DNA from 2 places in the Agarivorans sp. Z349TD_8 genome. Region 2 is predicted to be linked to the other one. Evidence: predicted binding sites of a transcription regulator. Region 2 holds the regulator's gene; the other holds the start of a gene.
What was found. Region 2 encodes FliA, which starts transcription of late flagellar genes. Its sites were predicted from a motif close to CTAAAGNTNNNNNNNNNNNNGCCGATA; they were not measured.
Positions count from the first base shown of each region.

Region 1: the regulator FliA is predicted to act here: its motif matches at 3,293-3,319, upstream of ACRRS1_RS19850 (DUF5610 domain-containing protein).

Region 1 covers NZ_CP194037.2:4,395,396-4,401,243, forward strand. The annotation lists gene ACRRS1_RS19845 (TonB-dependent receptor domain-containing protein) at 1-1,752, opposite strand, end outside; cobalamin riboswitch at 1,791-2,018, opposite strand; gene ACRRS1_RS19850 (DUF5610 domain-containing protein) at 2,074-3,261, opposite strand; gene trmA (tRNA (uridine(54)-C5)-methyltransferase TrmA) at 3,407-4,510, shown strand; gene ACRRS1_RS19860 (YHS domain-containing (seleno)protein) at 4,575-5,036, shown strand; gene ACRRS1_RS19865 (DUF1422 family protein) at 5,047-5,385, opposite strand; gene fabR (HTH-type transcriptional repressor FabR) at 5,395-5,848, opposite strand, start outside.
Region 2 covers NZ_CP194037.2:1,858,194-1,864,041, forward strand. The annotation lists gene flhA (flagellar biosynthesis protein FlhA) at 1-1,401, shown strand, start outside; gene flhF (flagellar biosynthesis protein FlhF) at 1,439-2,848, shown strand; gene ACRRS1_RS08455 (MinD/ParA family protein) at 2,838-3,731, shown strand; gene ACRRS1_RS08460 (RNA polymerase sigma factor FliA) at 3,724-4,449, shown strand; gene cheY (chemotaxis response regulator CheY) at 4,576-4,959, shown strand; gene ACRRS1_RS08470 (protein phosphatase CheZ) at 4,971-5,711, shown strand; gene ACRRS1_RS08475 (chemotaxis protein CheW) at 5,723-5,848, shown strand, end outside.

The DNA of each region.
Region 1 (5,848 bases), 2.5 Mb from region 2:
AAATACATTGGCTAACTTGGCATCGAGCTTAAAGCCGTTCGCAAAGCGATAATTCGCACCAATATCCCAAGTACTATAACTATCCAACACAAGCGTATTTGCGTCGTCATTATAAGACTCGCCTCGCCATAGATAATCCACCACCACTTGCAAAGCATGCCACTGCGCATCTAGCTTGTACTTGACTTGCTCCTGTGGACGACGCACCAAGTATTTATCGCTTTGACGATCTTTCGCGTCAAGATGCTCGAGAATAACCCGATGATTCAGCCAGGCGGTCGAAAAATCGCCCTGTACTTCAATGCCCTGGATCCGAGCATCAGAGACATTTCCTGGTTTCCATAAACCACCCTCCCCCGGCGCCCAAGCAATCAAATCGTCAACATCATTACGGAAGATATTAAACTGCCACTGACTTTGAATTAAGTCTAAAGCAAAACCAAATTCCGAATTACTGGAAGTTTCGGCTTTAAGATTGGGGGTTTCACTGCCCGGGTAGTATAGATCGTTAAAGGTTGGCGCTCTAAAGGCAGTGCCATGCAAGGCATTAAAACGTAAATTATCCTGTAACTGCCAAGCCCAAGCCAGGTTATAGGTGGTGTGTTCACCATAGTGCTGATTGTTATCCTGGCGTAAACTGGCTTCCAGTAAATGGCGGATGTAATCGGCACGAACCCCGAGGTAGGCGGCTTTATTATTACGAGTACTTTTTAAATATGTAGTTTTGGAACCTGAGATATCATCTTTTTGATAATCTAAACCACCTTGTAACAACCAGTTGTTGTTCAATTGACGCGCTAACAACCAATTCGCACTATGCCGCTCCGTCACATAACGATAAACCACCGCATATTGATCAGCGGGGCCGTCATTGGAACGGTTTTCGGTATAATTCAGTGCTAGATGGCTAAACCAAGCGTCATCACTGTAATCAAGATTCACAGCATATACTTTCTGCCTTTGTTTGGTTTGCCATTTTTCATCGTAGGGATTATAAGATGAATCGTACTGCGTGGAGATATACTCATTTTCGCCATCATTCATCAATATCATGGCCCCGCCCGACCAAGCTTCACTGAACTGATGCTCGATGCTCAGTAAGCCACCGAAGGATTCATATCCATAAACCTCGTCCAGTTCGCTGCTTGGTCTAAAATTATAACCTTCACTACGCTCACCATTGAGGATCGCATTCAACTGAGTCGACTCACCAATCGGGGTATTAACTCGCCCAGCTAAACGTCGACTCTCATGATTGCCAAGCGCAGCTTTTATCCCAAAATACTGACTACCAAACTCCGGCCGCGTGATAATGTTGATGACCCCACCCACAGCATCTGCGCCATATACTGACGCACGAGCCCCTCGTATAATCTCAATGCGCTCAACGAATTCTAATGGCAGTAATGACATTTGAGCGCCACCACTAGTGGCAGTATTAATACGTACGCCATCGATGAGGTACAAAGATTGTGCAGAGCTTGAGCCGCGAATAAACACACTCTCGTTTTGTCCTTTACCGCCATTACGGTTGACACTAATACCAACCTGTTGGTTGAGAATACCAACAATATCTTGCGCACCACTACTTTCTATTTCACCGCGACTGATCACCGTGAGTGGCGCGATTACGCTCGTAGCACTTTGCTGTATACGATTGGCGGTCACCACCATGGTCGTTTGTTCTTGAGGGGTTTCTTGGGCATAGCCGAAAGCTGGCGCTACTGCGGCCAGTAATATGAACTTCTTCATCGATATAATCCTAATTCTCGCGTCGTAGTTTGCTGCTAAATAGCATGTGCGATGTGGCAGGTATTCGGACTTAGAGGCGGGGGGACTTTATTTACTACGGCTACGACTTCCCGTTTGCGGACAAACAGTGTCTGGAGATCCTTGGAAAAGGCCAATCCTTGAGCTTTCGTTCCTCTTTACCGCTGCGCGTCAGTTCTGGACTTTAACCAGATTCCCTATTAAGCCTGAACTTCGCTAGCTCAAGCACCACAGCGGGCGAGAGTATAAGCCAGCACTTGGTGAATGAACAGCCTATTTCATTTACTTTATGCAAACATGAAATTAACTAATAGTGCCGGATGTCGCTTCATCCGCCGCGCGTTTTTGATTATATTCAGCAAGCACATCGGCCATACGCTCAGCGAAACCTTTAAACCGTTCAACATCGGCTTGTTTCGCTTCTCCTTCCGAAGGGCTAGAAACAGGTAAAACCCCATTAAGTAGGGTTTCGGCCGCGGATTCTGGTTGAGCAAACAAAGCGCTCATTTTGGCTTGAATGTCCTGCCAAGCACCTAAAAACTCACTTAAGTCGGGGACTAGCTCTGAACCAGCAGTGCTATTCTCAGCGCTTTTCTCCGCTGTTTGTTGGTAGGCCTGAGTCACCGCCACCGTTTGTTGTTGCTGGTAGTTCACCGCAAAACCAACTAACTGTTGCTCATCAAACCCAATGTTTAAGGCCTGATCAAACGCCTGATCCAGATTCCCCGAGAAAAACTGCTGCCCCACTTTATCCACTTGTTTCACTAAATCGGCGATCGCAGCCAACTCATCATCATTCAGGTCGCCTTCAACGGAAAAACTAAACTGCTGCTGTGAAGAAAACGATGCCTGAAAAGATGACTGATCTTCTCGGTAACTGGCTGCCAACTGACTCCCATAACTAATGGTAACTTTGTCACCCTCTGCCGTTTCCAACTCCATGCTTGCCGATTGACTATTTCCCATGGCGAGTTGACTAAATATTGGAGAGTTTTGTATCTCGTAGTCACCCGCTTCGATTTTTTCTAAACCGTCTTGGATCAAGTCATAACTCTTATCAATGCCTTTTTCTAACTCTTCATTAAGGATCCCTGAGTCACTAAGGTCTTCACGGGCTCCAGCAAACCCCATATCCACACCCTTACGCGCTTGAGCCATCATTTCTTGCAACTGTTCTTCTGGCATCCCAGCCTGCTTGGCACCATATAAGGTCGTTGCAACAAAATTAAGCACATTCTTCGCCACTTCTTCGGCATCAAATATACTGGGTTGTTGTGGTTTGGCTAAACTAACCCCACCACCAGCAATCGACAAGGTATGCTTTTCAATCGAACTCAACAATACATGGCTGGCCACCAGGTCCTGCTGATTAAAACTAGCCTTATCATTAGCTAATTGATTGCCCTTTGCGATAGTCGGCGTGGACTGCTGCAATAAGCGCTCAGCATATTGCTGGATTGGCGAATTGCCTATGCCTTTAAGTTCGTTCATAACGCCCCCTGGATTTACCCTAGTCACAACTTATCGGCGACTGTATTTAAAACTTTAGAAATAATCTCACTATTATTGTAGATAAACTGGACAAGCAAGCAATGCGCCTTTAAATTGCGCTCCTTGCTAAATTTGAGGAGCGGTCATGAGCGCAATTGCATACTATCCAGAAAAATACCAACAACTGTTGGCCGAAAAGGTCGCTAAACGCCGCGAACAATTTGCTGAATTTAATCCTCCTGAACCTAGCATTTTCAGCTCAGCCAGCAAACATTATCGGATGCGTGCCGAATTTAGAATGTGGCACGAAGGTGATGACCTCTACTACATCATGTTTGATCCAGCAACCAAACAAAAATTCAGAGTCGACAGCTTTCCGCCGGCAAGCGCGTTAATTAACCGCCTAATGCCGCTATTAATCGAACAGCTCAAATCTGAGCAAGTTTTGCGTCATAAACTATTCCAAGTCGACTTTCTTTCCACTCTTAGTGGCGAGGTAATCGTGAGCTTGCTTTACCATAAACCGATTGATGAAGCATGGCGGACCGCTGCCGAGCAACTAAAAGCAGAACTATCGAAGCTATTTTCACTACAACTGATCGGTCGCTCACGTAAGCAAAAAATATGTTTGGAACAAGATAGGGTTAACGAAGTACTTGAAGTTGCCGGTAAGCAGCTCATTTACCAGCAAATTGAAAATAGCTTTACCCAGCCAAATGCCGTCGTCAACCAACATATGTTGGAATGGGCGTTACAGGCAACTGCCAACAGCCAGGGCGATCTGCTCGAACTCTACTGTGGTAACGGCAATTTTTCACTAGCACTTGCGAAAAACTTCCAACGCGTTTTAGCCACCGAGATAGCCAAGCCCTCAGTTGAAGCCGCACAATACAATATCAAAGCCAATCACATTAATAATGTGAAAATTCTTCGTCTATCCGCCGAAGAATTCACTCAGGCCATGTTAGGTGAACGTGAGTTTCGCCGCCTAAAAGAAGCCCAAGTAGACTTAAGTGATTATCAGTGCGACACCATATTAGTTGATCCACCTCGTGCCGGTTTAGATGACGCCACCTTAAGGATGGTGCAAGACTACGACAACATCGTCTACGTATCTTGTAATCCCAATACTCTATATAACAACCTGCAAGTCTTAAGTCGTACCCATCAGATTAGCCATTGGGCTCTATTTGACCAATTTCCTTACACCGATCATATAGAAGTGGGGCTCTATCTGCAGCGTCGTTAGGCATATTAATGAAAGCGCTTCTTAAGCAGCCCGGTCTATCAGATATAGATCTGATAGGGGGCTTATGTTTCATTCAATTATTACTGGAATTATTTTTGTAATTAGCTTGAATTGCTATGCTGGCGAGCCAGTAAGTAAAAGTTTTTGGAGTGATAAGGCTATCGGTGGTGTCGATGTGCTAAGCCAACACCGCGCCCACCAGCTTGGCGCGCGCCGTATTTTACAGGGTAAACAAGATTATTTAGTCCGTTGGAATAATGCCGATTGGTATTTTGCAAGTCAGCAAAGTGCCAATAAATTTGCCGAAGATCCAGAACGATATCGTCCTCGCTACAATGGCTTTTGCGCTAACGCCCTATCAACGGGCGAAGGTTTAGTCGCCACTAATGGGCAAGTCTGGGAATTTTTTGACGACGAACTGCACTTATTTTATGCAGAGAAAGGCCGCCAACGTTGGCTAAAGGGACACTGGCAGACCTATCAAGCCACCGCAGACAAAGCTTGGCAGCAACAATTGAACCATTAGTTGGTGTAGATTAGCGCTTAAAACCGCCCAATCTAAACATCAACCAAAGACCGATCGCAAGACATAAAATCAATACTAACAAGTTACTCCCGATTTCCGGGAATTGAGTTCGTAACATTGCAGAGTAAGCCAACGCCCCCAATAAAAATGCAGCCACACTCGTTAGAGGAGAGTCTTCACTCAGATCTTGATGTAGATAAATCTGGTACAGTTGCGTCACCGCCAATATAAACGCAATAATAGGAAATATCGAAAATGCTTGCTCGGCAACAGTAAACAGAGCAAGACTAGCATTACCACTCACACCAGCAATAAACGACAACAATAATAAAGTTTTACTGACTTGCATATGCACCTCTTAACTCAGTGTTTGAGAACGATTATACAAAGCGGCACCTTTTGCCACAATCCGAAGTTGTTTGATGGTTTTCTCGGCCAATTGTTGGCGATCAAACTCAGCTAAATCTAAAGCTGAAGCCCCAGCATTAAACACAATAATCACCATCGCTTCGGCTTGCATCTGCGCGTCTTCTCTTGGACAGCGATATTGATGTTCTAAATAGTCAGTCAGCTCTGCAATAAAATGCGCTATTTCTCGCGCTACGGCAGCCCGAAATGCTGGCGACGTTCCCGAACGCTCACGTAACAACAAGCGGAATACATTGGGGTTATTGTAGACAAATTCCATGAAAGTCGCGACCGAGGTTCCAATAACACTACCTCCGGTGGCAATAATGCGTTGCCGGGCTTGGCGCATTAACTGGCGTAAGGTTAAGCCCCCCTCATCAACCAGGGTTAAACCCAACTCTTCC
Region 2 (5,848 bases):
AGTTTTTCGCAAGCGGCAGAAGTTTACACTCTGTTAACCATCGGTGATGGTTTAGTCGCGCAAATTCCATCGTTACTACTATCTATCGCTGCTGCTCTGATCGTGACTCGTCAAAATACCGAAGCCGATATGGGCGAGCAAGTTAGCTTGCAGCTGTTTAAAGATCCACGGGTTATGATTATCTGTGGTTCTATTTTATTGGTGATGGGGATTGTTCCGGGAATGCCGCATTTGGCATTCTTAAGTTGTGCTGCGGTGTGTTTGGTGACCGCGTGGTTACGGCATAAAGCCGATGTTAAAAAAGCTGCAGATACAGCCTTACAGCCAGCCAGCTCTCATCCTCGTAATAGTAATGAGCCTAAAGAGTTGGGGTGGGATGATGTACAACCAGTTGATGTGATTGGTCTGGAAGTTGGTTATCGATTAATCCCGCTAGTTGATAAGACTCAAGGCGGAGAATTGCTTGCTCGGATTAAAGGTGTACGTAAAAAGTTATCTCAAGATTTAGGCTTTTTGGTGCCAGCGGTACATATTCGTGACAATCTGGATTTAGGTCCGAATCAATATCGAATTACCTTGATGGGGGTTACTTATGGTGAATCTGAAGTATTCCATGATCGAGAAATGGCGATAAATCCGGGCCAAGTATTTGGTAAAATTGAAGGCCAGCCAACCACCGATCCTGCATTTGGTTTAGAGGCGGCTTGGGTTGCAACCGAGCAGCGTGAACACGCCCAAACCCTTGGCTATACGGTTGTTGATTCGGCGACAGTGGTTGCCACCCACCTTAGTCAATTGTTAACCAATAATGCAGCTAATTTATTGGGACATGAAGAAGTACAAAATTTGTTAGACATGTTAGGGAATAGTTTACCTAAGCTTGTTGAAGGTTTAATCCCAGATACCCTGAACTTATCTACTGTTGTTAAAGTGCTGCAAAATTTACTGAGTGAAGGGGTGCCAATTAGGGATGTACGGAGTATCGTTCAGACCTTGGTGGAATACGGACCGAAGAGCCAGGATGCCGATATTCTGACCGCAGCTTGTCGTATTTCTTTAAAACGTTTAATCGTTCAAGAGCTAATTGGTAGTGAAGCAGAGTTACCGGTCATTACTTTGTCACCAGACTTGGAGCAAATATTGCATCAATCTATGCAGGCAGGTGGTAACGATGGTGCAGGAATGGAACCAGGTTTGGCCGAAAAACTGCAAGTATCTTTAACTGAAGCATGCCAAAATCAAGAATTAGCAGGCCAACCAGCGATATTATTGACATCCGGTATATTGCGTTCGAGTATGTCGAGGTTCGTTAAAACAGCAATGCCTGCATTACGTGTACTGTCGTATCAAGAAGTGCCGGAAGATAAACAAATACGTATTGTGAGTTCAGTTGGGCAATAGGTCCAATGGGTAAGCAAAAGGAAGGTGACCAGTGAAAATGAAACGCTTTTTTGCAAAAGACATGCGGACCGCGTTAGCCGAGGTGAAAGAGACTCTTGGTAGTGATGCCGTGATCATGTCCAACAAAAAGGTGACCGGAGGCATAGAGATTGTTGCTGCGGTGGAGCCTTCCAAGACTAATGCTAAGGGAGAAAACTCATCACGAGAGTTAGCCGATGATAGCGTCAATTTATCGTCCGTCAAACCTAAGCACAGTTCTAAAACGTCAACAAACCAACAGCTTGGTCATGATTTTGACGAAAATGCGAGCCTCAAAGATAATTTGACTAATTTTATGCAGCGCCATCAAAAGCGTCAGCAAGAAAATTTGCAACAATCCAGCTTAAATAAATCGCAACGGCCTCGAACCGTTCAGGCTCCTCGCTCCTTGGCTCAGCAGCAAGGGTGGATACAGCAAGGTTCAGCAGCCAAACCTGCGGCAAGCCGTATTGCAACGCCAAGCGCAGAGGCGAATCACAGTGAAGTGGGTGAATTAAAGAAAGAAATGGCGGCGATGCGAAAGTTGTTGGAACATCAAGTGTCGGGATTAATGTGGCAGGAAGTTGAGCGGCAAGAGCCTGTTCGAGCGATGTTAATCAAACAGTTACAGTTGGTTGGTTTTGATGAGGATATGGCCGATCAGGTGGCTGGTTATATCCCCGAAGAGCTAGGCGTACAAGAAGGCTGGCAGCATTTACGGGAATTACTGGCAAATCAGCTCCCTGTCGGCCAAGATGAAATATTGTTAAAAGGTGGAGCGGTTGCCTTATTGGGCCCGACGGGGGTCGGTAAAACAACCACTATCGCCAAATTAGCTGCGCAGTTTGCTATGCGCCATGGCCCCGATAGCGTGGCGATGATTACCACAGATACTTATCGTATTGGTGCTCATGAGCAACTGGCAACTTATGGTAAAATTATGGGCTGTGCAGTTCGAGTGGCGAATGATGAAGCTGAGTTGTCCCAGCTTTTATACCAGTTTAAAGATAAAAAGTTAGTCTTAATCGATACCGCTGGTATGAGCCAAAGAGATATCCGTCTACATGAACAATTAGACAAGTTAGTCAAAAATAGCCAAGTTAATATCCGTAATTATTTGGTGATGTCAGCCAATGCTCAGCGACGGGTAATTGAAGAAACTGTAAATCAATTTAAGCGAATTCCTTTGGCTGGTACCATACTTACTAAATTAGATGAAAGTTTAGCGTTAGGTGAAGTGTTAAATGTAACCTTGCGTCATGCTATACCAATCAGTTACGTTACTCATGGTCAGCAAGTACCAGAAGATATTGCAGTGGCGGTGCCTAGCGAATTAGTTGAGCAAGCTTTGTCGGTGATAGATAAGCATTCTCAGCAACACTTTTGGTTTAGTGAAACCGAACAACAGAAGGTTTCGGATGTATTCTAAACATAATGATTTTGATCAAGCTAGCGGCTTACGAATGATGCAACAAAAAAATAATGTGAAAGTAATCGCAGTGACTGGTGGAAAGGGTGGGGTTGGTAAAACCAACGTGACGCTTAACATGGGAATTGCAATGGCGGGTCAAGGCAAGCGAGTCATGGTCCTTGATGCGGACTTAGGTTTGGCGAATGTTGATGTGCTACTTGGGCTGCGCGTGACTAAAAATCTGTCGCATGTGCTATCGGGAGAGTGCACTCTTGACGAAGTATTAGTTGAGGGACCAAATGGGATTCTGATTGCGCCAGCAACTTCAGGAACTCAATCCATGGTTGAATTAAGCCCTGCGGAACATGCAGGTTTAATTCGCGCTTTTAGTAGTATGAAAACACCGATAGATGTTTTGCTGGTTGATACCGCAGCGGGCATCTCTGATATGGTGTTGAGTTTTGCAAAAGCGTCGCAAGATATTTTAGTCGTCGTGTGTGACGAACCAACGTCAATTACCGATGCTTATGCCCTGATTAAACTACTCTCTAATAATCATGGGGTGTATAAATTTAAAGTAGTTGCCAATATGGTTCGTAGTTTAAGAGAAGGTCAGGAGTTATTTACCAAGCTGACTCGGGTGACGGAACGATTTTTAGATGCCACTCTCGAGTTAGTGTCTTGTATTCCCTATGATAACAATGTCCGATTGGCCGTTCGCAAACAACGTGTTGTGGTTGAAGCCTATCCTAAGTCACCAGCGTCTCTGGCATTTCGTTCTTTAGCCAGCAAAGCGGCTACTTGGCCGATACCTGAGCAAGCGGGAGGACATTTAGAATTTTTCATCGAGAATCTTCTCGAATTTGGACAACGCAAGAATAGAGAGCAGCTTAGTGAATAAAGTTGCCGCCTACGCCAATACCAGCGTTAACGACACTAATGCGTTAGTGGAGCGTCACGCCATTTTGGTTAAACGGATTGCCCATCACTTAATGGCTAGGTTACCGGCTAGTGTTATTGTGGATGATTTAATCCAATCTGGAATGATCGGGCTGATAGAAGCCGCTCGTAATTTTGATGGCTCTAAAGGTGCTAGCTTTGAAACCTATGCAGGGATCCGAATTCGCGGCGCGATGCTTGATGAAATACGCCGTGGCGATTGGGTTCCGCGTTCTGTACATAAAAATAGTCGCGCGATTAGTGACGCTATAGCTGCTGTTGAAAGAGAAAAAAATGGTGACGCTAAAGACGCTGAAGTTGCTGAAAAACTCGGGGTTTCTCTTCGCGAATACCATACGATGCTAGCGGATGTTAATTGCGGGCGAATTTTAGGCATTGAGGACCTTGGGGTAAACGAGGATGTCATTTCTAACGAAGAAAGTCGCGAGCAAAATCGTCCTTTCGAAGGTTTTGCAAATCAACGATTTCAACAATCTTTGGCGGAGTGCATCAAAGGGCTACCTGAACGAGAAGCCTTAGTATTATCGCTTTATTACGATGAAGAGCTTAATCTTAAAGAAATTGGTGAAGTATTAAGCGTTAGTGAGTCGAGAGTGAGTCAAATTCATAGTCAAGCGCTTGCCAGAGTGAAAACTCGAATGCGAGATTGGACACAATAGAGAAATTCATCCTTACAAAACTTATAAAAGATGGACTAAAATTGTGTTTATTAAGGCATAATAATGTATTACATAAATTTGTGACCCGTTTGTGGGCTAGTAAAACATCCAGCTGGGGGACGTACCTTGGATAAAAATATGAAAATTCTGGTTGTTGATGATTTTTCAACAATGAGAAGGATTATTAAGAACTTGTTGAGAGATTTAGGTTTCAACAATACACATGAGGCCGATGACGGTAACACCGCGCTACCAATGCTTAAGGGTGGCGATTTTGAGTTTGTAGTGACTGATTGGAATATGCCTGGTATGGAAGGTATCGATTTGTTGAAAAACATTCGTGCCGATGAGAGTTTAGCTCACCTGCCTGTATTGATGGTCACCGCGGAAGCGAAACGTGAACAGATTATTGAAGCCGCACAAGCCGGAGTAAATGGTTATATTGTAAAACCTTTTACAGCAGCTACTTTAAAAGAGAAGCTCGATAAGATTTTCGAAAGATTACAATAAAAGGAAGACGCGTGAGCACCGATACTCCGATTATTTCATTAGCGGATGCGCAACAACTGGTGATGCTACTTGAAATGGGAAAGGTCGCCGAGGCGAACCAACTAGTCAGTGAGCTATGTGCTCCAAAAGCTAACTTGCTGTTTGATAAAGTTGGCCAGCTCACTCGTCAACTTCACGATTCATTAAATGATTTCAAATTGGATATTCGGATCAATGAACTCGCGAACCAAGAAATCCCCGATGCCAAAGAACGTTTAAATTATGTCATCGAAATGACCGATCAAGCTGCTAATAAAACGATGGATGCAGTCGAGTCGGGTTTGCCGATTGCTGATAAATTAACCAATGATATCAATGATATTATGCCTGTATGGCAAAATTTGATGGATCGGAAAATTGAGTTAGGCCAATTTAAAGCGCTGTGTCACCAAATCGATATTTTTCTGACTAGTTCTTCATCTGATGCCGATAAACTACGTAACATGCTTACTGAAATTTTAATGGCACAGGATTTTCAGGATCTTACCGGGCAAATGATTCGAAAGGTGATCACTTTAGTTCAGGAGGTTGAAGAGAATTTAGTTGAGATGCTCACCTTGTTTGGCACTGACATGGTGGATGTCGCTCCTGGTCAAGATGATAAAAAATCGGGTGTTGAAGCAGAAGGCCCTATAATTAATAAAGAACAAAGGGATGACGTTGTTAACGATCAAGACGATGTTGATGACTTGTTGTCTAGTTTAGGATTTTAAGGGAGTAGCGCATGTCGTTTGATGTAGATGAAGACATCTTACAAGACTTTCTGGTAGAAGCGGCAGAGATCCTAGAGCAGCTTTCTGAACAGCTTGTTGATCTAGAAAAACGTCCTGATGATAGTAACTTATTGAAT